One region of the Vibrio sp. M260118 genome, then DNA from elsewhere that is predicted to be linked to it. Evidence: predicted binding sites of a transcription regulator. Region 1 holds the regulator's gene; each other region holds the start of a gene.
The links. The regulator CRP, encoded in region 1, controls carbon source genes, mostly activating them, when cyclic AMP is high. The targets are predictions, from matches to a motif close to TGTGANNNNNNTCACA.
Positions count from the first base shown of each region.

Region 2: the regulator CRP is predicted to act here: its motif matches at 1,819-1,834, upstream of QTO00_RS01130 (glycogen/starch/alpha-glucan phosphorylase).
Region 3: the regulator CRP is predicted to act here: its motif matches at 1,686-1,701, upstream of QTO00_RS02010 (CTP synthase).
Region 4: the regulator CRP is predicted to act here: its motif matches at 930-945, upstream of recB (exodeoxyribonuclease V subunit beta).

Region 1 is NZ_JATABG010000002.1:7,021-11,013, reverse strand. It holds gene QTO00_RS00275 (hydrolase) at 1-115, shown strand, start outside; gene QTO00_RS00270 (YheU family protein) at 152-364, shown strand; gene QTO00_RS00265 (phosphoribulokinase) at 493-1,362, shown strand; gene crp (cAMP-activated global transcriptional regulator CRP) at 1,604-2,236, shown strand; gene QTO00_RS00255 (DUF1338 domain-containing protein) at 2,384-3,175, opposite strand; gene astD (succinylglutamate-semialdehyde dehydrogenase) at 3,345-3,993, opposite strand, start outside.
Region 2 is NZ_JATABG010000007.1:1,461-5,453, forward strand. It holds gene malT (HTH-type transcriptional regulator MalT) at 1-1,404, opposite strand, end outside; gene QTO00_RS01130 (glycogen/starch/alpha-glucan phosphorylase) at 1,970-3,993, shown strand, end outside.
Region 3 is NZ_JATABG010000014.1:3,686-7,678, reverse strand. It holds gene QTO00_RS02010 (CTP synthase) at 1-1,600, opposite strand, end outside; gene mazG (nucleoside triphosphate pyrophosphohydrolase) at 1,798-2,604, opposite strand; gene relA (GTP diphosphokinase) at 2,901-3,993, opposite strand, start outside.
Region 4 is NZ_JATABG010000039.1:10,150-14,142, reverse strand. It holds partial or broken gene recC (exodeoxyribonuclease V subunit gamma) at 1-770, shown strand, start outside; gene recB (exodeoxyribonuclease V subunit beta) at 1,044-3,993, shown strand, end outside.

The sequences.
Region 1 (3,993 bases):
GTTGTTTGAGCAAGGAGGTCACGTTGGCTTCGTTACTGGCAGTGCACTTAAACCAAGGTTCTGGCTCGAAGAGTCACTGCCTGCTTACTATCAAAGCTTGGCAACTTCGGCCTAACTATTCACGTCTGCATCGTAAAATGAAGAGGTATTTATGATCGTTCCATGGCAACAAATTGAGCCAGACACCCTAGACAATCTAATTCGCGAATTTGTTCTACGTGAAGGGACTGATTACGGAGCCGTCGAAGTATCTTTGCAAGATAAAGTCGACCAAATCCGCGCACAACTCGAATCAGGTGAAGCCGTAGTGGTGTTTTCCGAACTGCACGAAACCGTCGACATCCAGCTCAAGCAAAAGTTCTAACCGCTCAACGTACTTCGGTCAAAACTAGACTTCGCTTATGGATATAGAACTGCATACAGTGTTAGGTAACCAAAGCGTGCTATAGTGGCTTTCGTTTAAAGGAATAAATCACACAGACAAGGTTTGTCATGTCAGCAAAACACCCTATTATTGCGGTCACTGGTTCTTCCGGTGCCGGAACTACAACCACATCAGAAGCGTTCCGTAAGATGTTCAACATGATGAACGTCAAACCCGCTTGGGTTGAGGGGGACAGCTTTCACCGTTTCACTCGCCCTGAAATGGATGTGGAAATCCGTAAAGCTCGCGAACAAGGCCGCCATATCAGCTATTTTGGTCCCCAGGCGAATGATTTTAACGGTTTAGAAGAGTTCTTCCGTAAGTATGGTCAGGAAGGTATCGGGCAGATCCGCCGCTACCTACACACCTTTGATGAGGCGGTCCCATATAACCAAATGCCGGGCACCTTCACGCCATGGCAAGATCTACCAGAAAACTCAGATGTACTTTTTTATGAAGGACTGCATGGTGGTGTGGTTGATGGTGATGTCAACGTATCACAGCATGTCGACTTTCTGATTGGCATGGTTCCTATCGTCAACTTAGAGTGGATTCAAAAGTTTGTTCGCGATACCCGAGACCGAGGTCATTCCCGTGAGGCCGTCATGGACTCCATTGTCCGCTCGATGGATGACTACCTTAACTACATTACGCCACAGTTTTCGCGCACCCATATCAACTTTCAGCGTGTCCCGACAGTGGATACCTCCAACCCGCTTAATGCCAAAGGCATCCCGAGCTTAGATGAGAGCTTTGTCGTCATTCGTCTAAGAGGCATTAAGAATGTCGATTACCCGTACCTGCTCGCGATGATAGATGGCTCGTTTATGTCACGCCATAACACCATAGTTGTGCCGGGAGGAAAGATGAGTTTTGCGATGGAATTAATCGTCCGACCTATCCTTCAACAACTCATCGAAACAGGAAAGATCGGCTAGCACTCGTAGTTAAAACACGATTACTTTTCATACCGTGATCATGTGCACAGTTTTGCGTAGTAAAACCCGGCTCCGACCCGATTAAAATCAAGAAATCGTTTCCGAAAAAGGATACTATTTCTTACCGAAACACAAGTTGGCTTGCAGCATTTGTAAAGTGCTCTTATCCTAGTAAGCCTTGTTTATTGCTTGGCAAAACATGGAAAGTGACAAGCGTACCCTGCAGAGGAAGTGAGATATTATGGTTCTAGGTAAACCTCAAACCGACCCTACATTAGAATGGTTTCTTTCACACTGTCATATTCATAAGTACCCTTCAAAAAGCACGCTGATTCACGCGGGCGAAAAAGCTGAAACGTTGTACTACATCGTTAAAGGCTCTGTTGCGGTTCTTATCAAAGATGAAGAAGGTAAGGAGATGATTCTTTCTTACCTAAACCAAGGTGACTTTATTGGTGAGCTTGGTCTATTCGAAGAAGACCAAGAACGTACAGCATGGGTTCGTGCTAAATCTCCTTGTGAAGTAGCAGAGATCTCATTCAAGAAATTCCGTCAGCTAATTCAAGTAAACCCAGACATCCTAATGCGTCTGTCTGCGCAAATGGCAAGTCGCCTACAAGTGACTAGCCAAAAGGTAGGTGACCTTGCATTCCTAGACGTGACTGGTCGTATTGCTCAAACGCTACTGAACCTGGCGAAGCAACCTGACGCGATGACTCACCCAGATGGCATGCAGATCAAGATTACTCGTCAAGAAATCGGTCAAATCGTTGGCTGTTCTCGTGAAACAGTGGGTCGTATCTTGAAAATGCTAGAAGAGCAGAACCTGATTTCTGCACACGGTAAAACAATCGTAGTATACGGCACGCGTTAAATATCAGTGACTAGTGTTTAGTGCCTAGTTGCTAGAGTAAAAAACACTACGAATATGATTTAAAAGCCACCCAATGTAAGTCGGGTGGCTTTTTGTTGTTTTAGCGATTGGATTACTCAATATCTAGGAACTAGAAACTAGGAACTATTAGCCGTTAGTACTCTCAAAGATCTTATCCGCCGAAGCAGCAACAAAGCCAGGGTAGAGCTCGCCGTTACTCATTGGGTAGCGCTTAGCAAACTCGTAGAAGCCGCCAGGAATAGTCTGGGTACCCTCTATGAAGTCTACTGAAACTTTATCCGCCATTGTCGAAGATTGCTCTAACAGTACCTCTGGAGAGCCTTTCACTTCGCCACCAAACTCATTGATGGTAAAGCCCGATTGACGCAAGTGGTCATTCACTCCTTTCACTTCATCGAAGGCATTTAATTGGTTAACGCTAACCGTAAAGTGATTCGCTCCATAACCATGAGCAGCAAGCCAAGAGGCATACTCGCTCTCTTTAGCTAACGACTGGAAATCAGCATAGCTTAGCTGCCACAAACGCCCGCCATACAAGAACTCATGACCTTTTAGCCTACTGGTGTCCAATTGCTCGACAAGCTTAGCAACGATGGCTTGAAGGCGCTCTGAACACTCTTCAACTTTGAGTTCACTGATGAATACTTTCGGCTGTTTAGGGTCTGGATGCTCATAGTGTTTTGCCACTAGGTTCTTACTCTCAAACAGATAGTCACCACATGGCTTGTAACCAACATCTAAAAAGGGTTGCGCTAAAGTCGCAATGCCTAGAGGCTCAACATTGAAAGTACGCAGAGCGATATGGTCGTTGATCAGCGCCTCATCTTCTTGCAGCAGTTGATGCACTTTTTCTGCAGAGGGACATAAGCGATGAATATAGTCATTCCATAACTGTTGGAATAGAACATCTGGCGTCATAACGCCTCCTTGTAGGGGTTGTTTACGTTGTGAGTTCTGTTGTTATTGTTATAAGAGAGGCTACCTAACCTGACGCTTTTAAACATCGAGTAGATAGCCTTCAACCTGTGACGTTTAAAGCCTCCTCCACTGGGAGGCAAGAAGGGAAAACCCTAAAATCTACTTATAATTATATCTCTATTCCTGGGCTTAAGGTTGCTGGAAGAACGGTCTCTCCCCCTTCCATCGAAGCCATAGGGTAAGCACAGTAATCTGCTGCATAGTAAGCGCTAGGGCGTAAGTTGCCTGATGCACCTGGTCCTCCGAATGGCGCATCACCGCTCGCACCTGTTAATTGGCGATTGCGATTTACGATACCTGCACGAATATGATCAACAAAGTATTCCCACTCACTGTCATCAGTAGAAACTAAGCCAGCCGATAGACCAAAACGAGTATCGTTCGCTAGCTCTACCGCTTTCTCTAAACCTTGATAACGAACCACTTGCAGTAGTGGGCCGAAGTACTCTTCATCTGGCAGCTCAGCAATTGCAGTAACATCTATAATGCCTGGAGTGACAAATGCCGCCTCCCCTGCTTTAGCTTCAACTAAACTCTCACCACCTAGCTGTTGCAGATTCGCTTGTGCTGCAAGGATAAAATCAGCGGCTGCTTTAGAGATCTGAGGGCCCATAAATGGCGCCGGCTCAGCAAATGGCTGATCAACACGAATCTTATTAGTCGCTTCAACAAGCTTGTTCACCAGTAAGTCACCTTTGTCACCGACAGGAACATACAAACGACGTGCACAAGTACAGCGTTGACCGGCACTGATAAAC
Region 2 (3,993 bases), on a different contig from region 1:
TGGTTCGTCTCGGTTAATCGCAACCTGAGCGCGCAGAGCATTAAACTCACCCTGTTCCTTAGTGCTTAGAACAACGTTGAGCTCTTTCATCTTAGCATCAGCTTTAGACAGCAGATCTCCGACATCATTGTATCTATGCTGGCTCTGCGCTAACCAAGCTTGCAACATACATAGTTTCGGCTCGCTGTAGAGCTGTTCTGGTGTTAGGGTGTTGATCGCTTTTTCCAGTGCGATTAGCTCGCCACCGTTAAACATGCTCCAACCGTACAGAGTTAATATGTCTGCGGTAAGTTGACCATTATCTGCTGCTTGAGCGTGACGCAGTGCTTGATGCGGTGAAGAGAGTTTTAACCAAGCGTTGGCTGCGGTTTGGTGTAGTTGCTTCTCTTGTTGAGGAATACGTGCGGTTCGCTCGTGAGCAAGAAACTCTGCGAACAGGTTATGGAAGCGATACCAGTTCTGCTCACCTTCAAGAGGGTGGATAAACAGCCCGAAACGGTTGAGCGATTCAATCATGCTCAGCGCATCTTCTCGTTGGGTTAACTCACTGACCAACTGGTCATTGAAGTGATCGAGTACAGAACACTGGAGCAAGAAAGTACGTGTTTCTTGGTCGAGTAGGTCAAACACCTCTTCCACCAGATAGTCCCAAAGATGGGCATGGTTAAATTGAGAGAAAGATTCTGCTGATTGCGCCAGGGTTTTATGTTGATGCTGTGCTTGCAGCGCGATCAGTTGTAATGCTGAAGGCCAGCCTTCAACGTAGTTACGCAGGTTGTCTGCGGTAGCATCATCTATACCGTCGGTGACGCGTTGATTGAAAAAGCGCGTTGTCTCTTCAGTGTCGAATGCGAGCAACTCATTGCCGATCTCAATCATTAAGTCACGCACTCGTAGGTTGGCTGTGCCAAGTGGTGGTGCTGCACGACTTGTAACCACTAGGGTGATATTGTCTGGCATGTGCTTAAGGAAGAAGCGCATAGCCTCGTGAATTTCATCGTCGGAAATTAGATGGTAGTCATCCAACACGATGTAGCACTCTTGATGGAACTTAGACATCTCAGTAAACACTTCCCCAAATAGAGAAGGCAACGAGGAGAACTGTCGTTTTTCAGCAAGCTTTTGCGAGTTAGGACAGCTTCCGTCGGTGGCTTTGTTCAGCGCTTGGATCAAGTAGTTGATGAAACGAAATGAGTCGTTGTCGTTTTCATCAATGCTATACCAACCCACGTGTGACTTATCAGACAGCCATTGCGCCGCCATAGTTGTTTTACCATAGCCCGCAGGAGAGCGGAAAAGGATCAACTTATAAAACGGTGCTTGCTGGAGGAGATCTAATACTCGTGGTCGCACTATGGCATTGTGCAGGCGAGCAGGGCGAGTTAATTTAGAAGGAATCCACATCTTTATGTCCTCATGCTGTTCCCTTATATAAGGGCCACGTACTCCAAATCCCCCGGTACGTGATTAAGCAATTCGTGTGCAGTTAGATTTGTTGACTAAGATGTTACTTGAGAACAAATCCCGCGTTTATTGATCGACCATGGGTTTTTCGCCTAATTCACACTTTACGGCGAACTACGCCCCATATTTGTGACATTAGTCAACTTTGGCTGGGGTGGGAAATGAGTTTTAGACCATCCTTTGCACCAAATAATATGCAAATTTCATTTATTGATAGTTCTTATTGTGATCCAGTAAGCATATTGTTCAATTGATAAGATTCGATATACACAACTTTAACAGGTTTCGTACTAGGGTAATTACGGTTGATGGTGTGATCCCTATCACTGGTGCTCAGACGAAGTGGAATTTAAATGAGAGTTAGATCACTTAACCCCAGGTAATACGCCCTCTACGCCCTTACTCCTCCTCCCAAAATGGCGAGGATTAGGAGGATGTTTCGCTGTTCATGTCGATGCACGATATGGCACAGATGGATTAGAACCTAATAAGTGAGATTTCTCCAATGAAACCTACTCAACAGAAAACTTTTGACAAAGCAGCATTCCAAGCTGACGTAAAAAAGCACCTTTCAGCTACTTACGCAAAGACTGAAGCAACAGCAACGGCGCGCGAGTGGTACCTAGCTATGGGTAAAGCGTTAGCGGAGCTAACAACTTTTGATTTGCTAGCAACTGAGCAAGACCCAAAAATCAAGCAAGCGAAAAGCGTTAACTACCTATCGCTTGAATTCCTAATCGGCCGCCTAACAGGTAACAACCTGATCAGCATGGGTCTATACGACCAGATTACTGATGCGATGGCTGAGCTTGGTCAAAACCTGACTGACCTTCTAGAAGAAGAGCGTGACCCTTCACTAGGTAACGGTGGTCTAGGTCGTCTAGCAGCATGTTTCATGGATTCATGTGCAGCGCAAGAATTCCCAACTGTAGGTTACGGCCTACACTACGAATACGGTCTATTCAAGCAATCTTTTGAAGAAGGTCGTCAGAAAGAAACACCAGATGCATGGCGTGGTGTAGAAGGTTACCCATGGGAAGTTGCTCGTCCTAAGCTTGCTCAAGAGATCGGTTTCTACGGTCACGTTGAAGTAGTGAATCAGAACGGCAAAGAAGTTCGCAAGTGGGTTCCAGGTATGACAGTTAAGGCGATGCCTTGGGATCTACCAATCGTTGGTTACGAGTCAGACACGGTTTACCCTCTACGTCTTTGGGAATGTCAGGCAATCGCACCATTCTCTTTAGAGAGCTTCAACAACGGTGACTACTTCGAAGCACAGCACGGTCTAATCGATGCGGGTAACATTACTAAAGTTCTTTACCCGAACGACAACCATGAGAAAGGTAAAACTCTGCGCCTAATGCAGCAGTACTTCCACTCAGCAGCTTCAGTGCGCGATATTCTACGTCGTCACGAAGAAGCTGGCTTCACTCTAGCTGACCTACCTAAGCAAGAGACTATTCAGCTTAACGATACGCACCCAACTATCGCGATTCCTGAGCTAATGCGCATCCTTGTTGATGAGAAAGGTCTATCTTGGGATGCCGCGTGGGAAATCAGTGCAAACACGTTTGCATACACTAACCACACTCTACTTCCAGAAGCACTAGAGACATGGCCAGAGTCGCTAATTCAGCGTCTACTTCCTCGTCACATGGAAATCATCTTCGAAATCAACCACCGCTTCCTACAAGAAGTTCGCGCAATGTGGCCTGGTGATGGCGAGAAACAAGCTAAGCTGTCTATCATCGAAGAAGGTTTCAACCGCATGGTTCGCATGGCTAACCTATGTGTAATCGGTTCTTACGCAGTAAACGGCGTAGCGGCACTTCACTCTGAGCTAGTTAAGAAAGATCTATTCCCAGAGTTCCACGAAATGTACCCAACTCGTCTACATAACGTAACGAACGGTATTACTCCACGTCGTTGGTTGAAGTTCTGTAACCCAGGTCTATCTAAGCTAATCACTGATAAAGTGGGCAGCGAGTGGCCAGCAAAACTTGAGCAACTTGAAGGCGTAGCTAAGTTTGCAACAGACGCGGAATTCCAAAAAGAGTTCATGGCTGTTAAGAAGCAAAACAAACAGCGTCTTGCTGATTGGGTTAAAGAGAACATGGGTATCGAGCTAGATACTAACGCTATCTTTGATGTGATGATCAAGCGTTTGCACGAGTACAAGCGTCAGCACCTAGACTTGCTACACATCTTGTCTCTATACCACCGCATCATCAACGAACCTGGCTTTGAATGTACTCCACGCGTATGTTTCTTTGGTTCTAAAGCGGCGCCAGGTTACCACCTAGCGAAAGAGATCATCTTCGCTATCAACAAGATCGCTGACAAGATCAACAACGACCCACGCGTTGGCGACAAACTGAAAGTGGTATTCATCCCTGACTACCGTGTAAGCATGGCTGAAATGCTGATCCCAGCCGCTGACGTTTCTCAACAAATCTCGCTAGCGGGTAAAGAAGCATCAGGTACTGGTAACATGAAGATGGCTCTAAACGGTGCTCTAACTATCGGTAC
Region 3 (3,993 bases), on a different contig from region 1:
TTACGAAACCTGCAAATAGTGGGTGACCATCGCGAGGTGTTGAAGTGAATTCCGGATGGAATTGAGCCGCTACAAACCAAGGGTGAGCTGGATTCTCAATCACTTCAACCAGTTTCTTGTCTGCAGACAGACCAGATACTTTCAGACCTGCTTTTTCGATTTGCGGACGAAGATTGTTGTTCACTTCGTAACGGTGGCGGTGACGCTCATGAATTGTCGCACTACCATAAAGTTCACGCGCTTTAGTGCCTTTTTCTAGATGACACAGCTGTGAACCAAGACGCATGGTGCCGCCAAGGTCAGACGCTTCAGTACGTTCTTCAACGTTACCTTCGCCATCTACCCACTCAGTAATCAGACCAACTACAGGGTACTTAGTCTCTTTGTTAAATTCGGTTGAGTGTGCACCTTCCATACCCGCAACGTTACGTGCGTATTCGATCAGTGCCACTTGCATACCTAGACAAATACCTAGGTAAGGTACGTTGTTCTCACGAGCGTATTTTGCCGCCATGATCTTGCCTTCCACACCACGGTCACCGAAGCCACCAGGAACTAGGATTGCGTCAAGACCAGCAAGTGCTTCATCGCCTTTGCTCTCTACATCTTGTGAATCAACGTACTTAATCTTAACGCTTAGACGGTTTTTGAGGCCTGCGTGCTTAAGCGCTTCGTTTACTGATTTGTAAGCATCTGGAAGTTCGATGTACTTACCAACCATACCGATAGTCACTTCAGCAGTAGGGTTCGCTTCTTCGTAAATTACCTGTTCCCATTCTGACAGATTTGCTTCAGGTGCAGTGATACCGAAACGAGAACATACTAGGTCGTCTAAACCTTGAGACTTGATAAGTTGAGGAATCTTGTAGATAGAATCTACGTCCTTCATTGAGATAACCGCTTTTTCTTGAACGTTACAGAAAAGAGCAATCTTTTTACGTTCATTCGCTGGGATCATACGATCCGAGCGACAAACAAGAATATCTGGCTGGATACCAATAGATAGCAACTCTTTAACAGAGTGCTGAGTCGGCTTAGTTTTTACTTCGCCCGCTGCTGCAAGGTAAGGAACCAGTGTCAGGTGCATGAACATCGCGCGCTCACGGCCTAGCTCTACTGCTAGCTGACGAATGGCTTCCATAAATGGCAGTGATTCGATATCACCAACCGTACCACCCACTTCAACGATAGCGACATCATGGCCTTCAGAGCCAGCGATCACGCGATCTTTGATAGCATTAGTGATGTGTGGGATAACCTGAATGGTTGCACCTAGGTAATCACCACGACGCTCTTTACGTAGAACGTCAGCGTAAACACGACCTGCAGTGAAGTTGTTGCGCTTAGTCATCTTGGTGCGAATGAATCGCTCGTAGTGACCAAGGTCAAGGTCAGTTTCAGCGCCATCTTCCGTGACGAACACCTCACCGTGTTGAGTTGGGCTCATAGTGCCTGGGTCAACGTTAATGTAAGGGTCAAGCTTCATCATAGTCACTTTAAGACCACGAGCTTCTAAAATAGCTGCAAGCGATGCTGCTGCAATACCTTTACCTAGAGAGGATACAACCCCGCCAGTAACAAAAATGTAATTTGTCGTCATGTTTAACCTGAAATTGGTTGAATGAGGGAAAATGGATTTCTTCTGGACGGGATATAAATATACCAGAAGCCCTTATCCGCCACAACGTGAAATCTATCACACTGCAATTTTTTATTTTTTGCTTCAAATCAAACTGCATGAACAGAATAAACTCAAATAAAACATAGTTGAGTCAATCTTGTCCCATTTCGCTGTATCTACTTTTCAGACCTGTTCTCTTCACGCTTTATCTGGTTCCAATGCTCATCCAACTCTTGCAATGAACAGTGTTGTAACTGTTTATTTTGCCCGGCAACTCTTCTCTCAACAGCTTGAAAACGGCGCACAAACTTTAAGTTGGCTTTGCTTAAAGCAGATTCTGGATTAACTTGCACATGCCGAGCCAAATTCACTGTTGCAAACAGTAAATCCCCCAGCTCCATTTCCAGATTTTCTGGATTGACATCGACTTGAAGCGCTTCATCCATGACTTCATCTATCTCTTCATGAACTTTGTCAGCAACAGGTCCCAATGAATCCCAATCAAAACCAAATTTAGCGCACTTTTTCTGAATCTTTGTAGCACGCGATAAGGCTGGCAGAGAGCTTGGTATTGAGTCTAGAATACTTTGCTCAGTTTTGCCTACTTGGGCTTTTTCTTTTGCTTTTTCCGCTTCCCAGTTAGCATTGATTTGCTCGTCAGATTCAAACTCAACATCAGAAAAAACATGAGGATGGCGACGAGTCAACTTTTCATTGACCGTTTCAACCACTTCAGAAAAATCAAACAGCTGCTGCTCTTTCGCTAGTTGGCTGTAAAAAATCACTTGGAATAGCAGATCACCAAGCTCTTCTTTCAGGTTTGGCCAATCTCGATTGTGAATCGCATCAACCAATTCATAGGTCTCTTCAATAGTATGTGGGACAATAGTGTCAAAGCTTTGTTTAAGATCCCAAGGGCAACCATTTTCTGGGTCACGAAGCTGCGCCATAATCTGTTCTAACTGTTCAATTGGGTGGCTCATTTTCCTTCTTCCTTTAAATCTTCTATCTAAAGAACTTTAATTCAAATAAAAAGGTGAGCAGCCAAAACTACCCACCCTTTCTAGTTGCTAGACTCAGCAAAGCAATGACGTTTCCTACGCAAAATATCAGTAAATCTAGCAATAGTTGTGACAACTAGCTCTGCACTTTCAGCGAAGAAGATGGATTTTGCTGTGGAAACGCCACCCCCTTTGCTCACTAACCAAGTTGCTTGTCTATAAGATTGGGCGATATAAGTGCAGCGAACGCAGCTAGAAAGCCAAATACGACGTAAAAATTAGCCGAGGCGTTTAACGCTCATGACATCTTTAATCTGCTCAACTCGTTTAGAAACACGCTGGAGAATATCAACATTGTTCACTTCTAAATCAAAGTCCATGATCGACATTTGAGTACGGTAGTCAACGCGACTCTTCATACTGGTCACTTTGATTTTTTCGTTAGCAAACAAGCTGGTGATGTCTTTAAGCAGACCACCACGCTCCATCGCCTCAACTCGCACGGTTAAAATATACGAGCCAACAAAGCCACCGCCCCAGACAGTGTCGATAATCCGTTCAGGTGCATGATGACGTAGTTCTTCTAACTGCTCACAGTCGGCTCTGTGCACTGAGATACCGCGACCTTGAGTAATGTAACCTGCGATCTCATCACCTGGGATTGGCTGACAACATCGAGCTAGATGGGTCATTAGGTTGTCGACACCTTCTACCACAACGGCATCTTTCTTCGGGCGACTCTGCGCTGGCGCTTTGCTTTCAGCTTCTTGCAGCTTTTCTAACGCTTGCTGATCTTCCTCTTCCGCAGTTGGTTTGTTGACCAAAGCGTTAATGTGGTTGATCACTTGGTTAATACGCAAGTCGCCGCTGCCAATACCAACATACAGTTCATCAGTGCTATTTACATTGAAGCGTTTCAATGCATACAGCTCGGCATCTTTTAGGGTCGCACCGATTTTCTGTAGTTCAGTCTCTAGGATATCACGTCCTGCTTCGACATTTTTCTCGCGGCTCTGCTTGCGGAACCAAGCGTTAATCTTGGCGCGCGCACGGCCTGATGTCACAAAGCCCATATTAGGGTTGAGCCAGTCACGAGATGGGTTCGGCTCTTTCGAGGTGATGATTTCGACTTGGTCACCCATGGTTAACTTATGAGTAAACGGAACGATACGTCCTGCCACTTTAGCACCAATACAGCGATGCCCTACTTCAGAGTGAATGTGGTAAGCAAAGTCTAGCGGTGTGGCTCCCATAGGCAGGTCGACGACGTCACCGCGCGGAGTAAAGGCATACACGCGGTCATCAAACACTTGGCTACGCAGTTCATCAAGCATTTCGCCCGAGTCTGACATCTCTTCTTGCCAATCAAGC
Region 4 (3,993 bases), on a different contig from region 1:
TGCTCAAGCAACAACTCAATGCAAGCCAAGATAGCCAAACTGTTATTGAATCTTTTGTGCAGCAGCAGAGAGCTCAAGGTAAGTTACCCGTTGGGGCATTTGGTGATATCGAGTTCGAAACCAATCGTGTTCAAGCCGAAGAGCTGGTGGACAAGTTGAGCTTCTTGTGTGGTAGTGAAGCAAGTGACCTTGAGATTAAGCTGACGTTTGATGTCTTGGGCGATGACAAAAAAGTTAACCTGACTGGTTGGCTGACACAGTTTTACCAGTCAGGCTTGATTCGTTTCCGCAGCGGCAAGATTCGCTCTCAAGATTATCTCTCTGCTTGGATTGACCACCTTGCTATGTCAGCAATGGGCGTGAGTAAACGCACCCATATGATTGGTTATGACCGCAAAGAGGGCGTGGTTCATCTTATCTACCCAGAGATTGCAGACTCTGCGCATGCTCATTCACTGCTTTCAGAGTTGATTCGCTTGTTCTACCAAGGCATGACACAGCCTTTATGTTATTTCCCTAGAACCGCTCTGGCTTGCGTTGAAGCAGGCTTTAACCGAGGGAACTGGGTCGATGACGAAGAGAAGTCACTGAAGAAAATGGCTGATACCTTTAACGATAGCTTTATGGCTGCTGGCGAGGGAAACAACGCTTACATATCGCGTATATGGCCAAGTTGGAACGATGATTTAGCTGTGCAGGTTCGTACCTTGACAGCATTGGTACTGCAAACACCTAGGCTAGAGGCTAAGACAAGTGAAGATTTGGAATAAAGATGCGAGAAAGAAAGTAGGTGGCCGCCAGTAAATCATTATTGTGTAGGGCGTTCGCTGTACGGCCACAGGTCAGAGGGACCATTATTCTTTTGGTCTATTGCAACATCGGTTGCTCAACATGTGGAGCGCATAGTAGCGGTTAGGTGGTAAGTCTGCCGTGAGAAAGATCGCATAAAATCCCAACTTTTTAGGGATTTATACTAATTAAAATCATTTTAAACGCTGGATCACATTTAGATCTCCGGCTTTCATAAATAGGGCAAATTTTATATGACAGCAACGTCAATGGTAACTCCGCTTAATGCCATGACTTTTCCGCTGCATGGTGCGCGATTAATCGAAGCATCGGCAGGTACAGGTAAGACATTTACCATCGCTGGCTTATACCTAAGGTTGTTACTTGGTCACGGCAATACTGAGACCAAACATCAGGTTCCACTGACGGTTGACCAAATTCTGGTGGTTACCTTTACTGAAGCTGCGACTGCGGAGCTAAGAGATCGTATTCGCGCTCGTATTCATGATGCACGCCTTGCATTTGCCCGAGGGAAAAGTAGTGACCCTGTGATTGCGCCCCTGCTTGATGAAGTGAACGATCATAAACAAGCGGCTGAAATCCTTTTGCAAGCGGAGAGGCAAATGGACGAAGCGGCGGTGTATACCATCCATGGTTTCTGCCAGCGTATGTTGACGCAAAATGCGTTTGAATCTGGCAGTCGCTTTAACAACGAATTCGTGACTGATGAAAGTCATCTTAAAGCGCAAATTGTTGCCGATTACTGGCGGCGTAATTTCTATCCACTGCCAATAAATTTAGCTGGCGAAATACGCCGAATCTGGAATGCGCCATCTGACTTACTCCGCGATGTGGCTAATTATCTGACTGGCGCACCTTTGAGCTTATCTGTGGCGGCGATGAGTGGTAGCTTAGCGGATCTCCATCAGCAGAACTTAAAGCGTATTGATGAGTTAAAAGCGCTGTGGCGAGAGTCTCAAGATGACTTTTTTGCATTGATTAGCGACTCCGATGTTAACAAACGCAGCTACAGCAAGAAGTCTTTACCGACTTGGCTCGAAGCGGTCAATGTTTGGGCAGCAACAGAAACCATTGGTTATGACTATCCCGACAAGTTGGAGAAGTTTGCTCAGAGCACGCTTACTGACAAAACACCTAAAGGCAGCGCGCCGCAGCATCAAGTTTTTGCAGCGATTGAAACCTTCTTAGCTGCGCCTATCAGTTTAAAAGCGCCGATACTAGCCCACGCGATTGAGCATTGTCGTGAGATGCTCGCCAAAGCGAAACAGCAGAAACAGTGGCTCTCTTTTGATGACTTACTAACTAACTTGTCTGCTGCAATTAATAGTGATGATGCTGAGTTACTGGCTGAGCGAATTCGAACTCTCTACCCAGTGGCCATGATCGATGAGTTCCAAGATACCGATCCGCTGCAGTACAGTATTTTTAGCCGTATCTATTTGAACAACCCTGAGTGTGGTCTGTTTATGATCGGCGATCCTAAGCAGGCTATTTACGGCTTCCGTGGCGCGGATATTTTCACCTATATTAAAGCTCGTAATCAGGTTTCATCGCACTTCACTTTGGGCACTAACTGGCGTTCAAGTGCGGATATGGTTAGCGCGGTAAACCAGATTTTTCAGCTCCCTTCGAGCCCATTTATCTACGACAACGACATTCCGTTTTTACCGGTCGATTATAGCCCCAATGCCGAGCAGCGCATTTGGACTATCAATGGTCAAAAGCAACCAGCACTGACGTATTGGCTGCAAGATGCCGAAGAAAAGCCGCTACCTAAAGGTGAATATTTAGAGGCAATGTCGCAAGCGACAGCGGATCAGATCCACACCATTCTTACAGCTGCGCAAAACCAGCAAGCGTACCTTGTTGATGGTAAAGGTCAGCATACGATTCAGGCCGGCGATATCGCGGTATTGGTTCGAACGGGTAACGAAGGTCGCATGGTCAAAGAGGCTTTGGCGAAACAGGGTATTGCCAGTGTCTATCTTTCCAATAGAGATAGCGTCTTTACTTCATTAGTGGCTCAAGACATTCAACGTTTGTTGCAAGCGGTTTTGACCCCAGAGAATGACCGCGCGCTACGAGCAAGCTTAGCTTCTGAAATGTTTGCTCTTGATGCAGCAAGTTTAGACAAGCTCAATAACGATGAGAATGAGTGGGAAAACGCGATCAACGAGTTTAAAGAGTATCGTAAGCTCTGGACTCAGCGCGGTGTTTTACCCATGCTTCGTAGCGTCATGAGTAAGCGACATATCGCAGAGCGTCTGCTTGAGGAAGAGGGTGGAGAGCGAGCCCTAACTGATCTGATGCACATTGGTGAATTACTTCAGCAAGCAAGCCAAGAACTCGATAGTGACCATGGGTTGCTGCGTTGGTTAGCACAAGCGATCAGTGATGCGCAAAATGGCTTAGGTGGTAGCGACGATCAAATCAAGCGCTTAGAGTCAGAGCGTAATTTGGTGCAGATTGTTACCATCCACAAATCGAAAGGTTTGGAATACGATCTGGTCTTCTTACCGTTTGTGCTTAGCTACCGAGAAGCCAGTGAGGCCAAGTATTATGATCATCAGGAAGACAAAACCATTTTAGATATCACTGGCCAAGATGCGTCACTTGCCCAAGCTGACAAAGAGCGCTTAGCCGAAGACTTACGTCTGATCTATGTTGCGCTGACACGTGCAGTTTATGGCTGTTTTGTTGGCGCTGCGCCGCTCAGAAATGGCCGCTCGACTAAAGAGCCGACAGGTGTTCATCACAGCGCTATGGGTTACTTACTACAAGATGGTAAAGAGGGCGGTATTAGCGATTTAACCATCGCGATTCAACAGCAGGTTGATGGGCTTGAAAGTGTATCGCTATGTGATTTACCGCAGCAGCATGACAGTGTATTCGTTACTCAACAGTTACAGCAGCAAGAGCTTACCGCGAGTGAGCTGCAAAATACCATTGACCGAGATTGGCGCATTACCAGTTACTCAGGTCTCGTTAAGCAGGGCTCTCATCATAATTCTGATGCGTTTAACGATCTGATGCATCTCGATATCGACTCTTCTGATGAGCATGATGAAGAGGATCTTATTGAGCCAGAGCAATCCATTTTTACCTTCCCGCGTGGCGCTCGCCCAGGTACTTTCCTTCATACCCTGTTTGAAGAGGTGGAATTTACCGAGCCAAGCAGCAGTG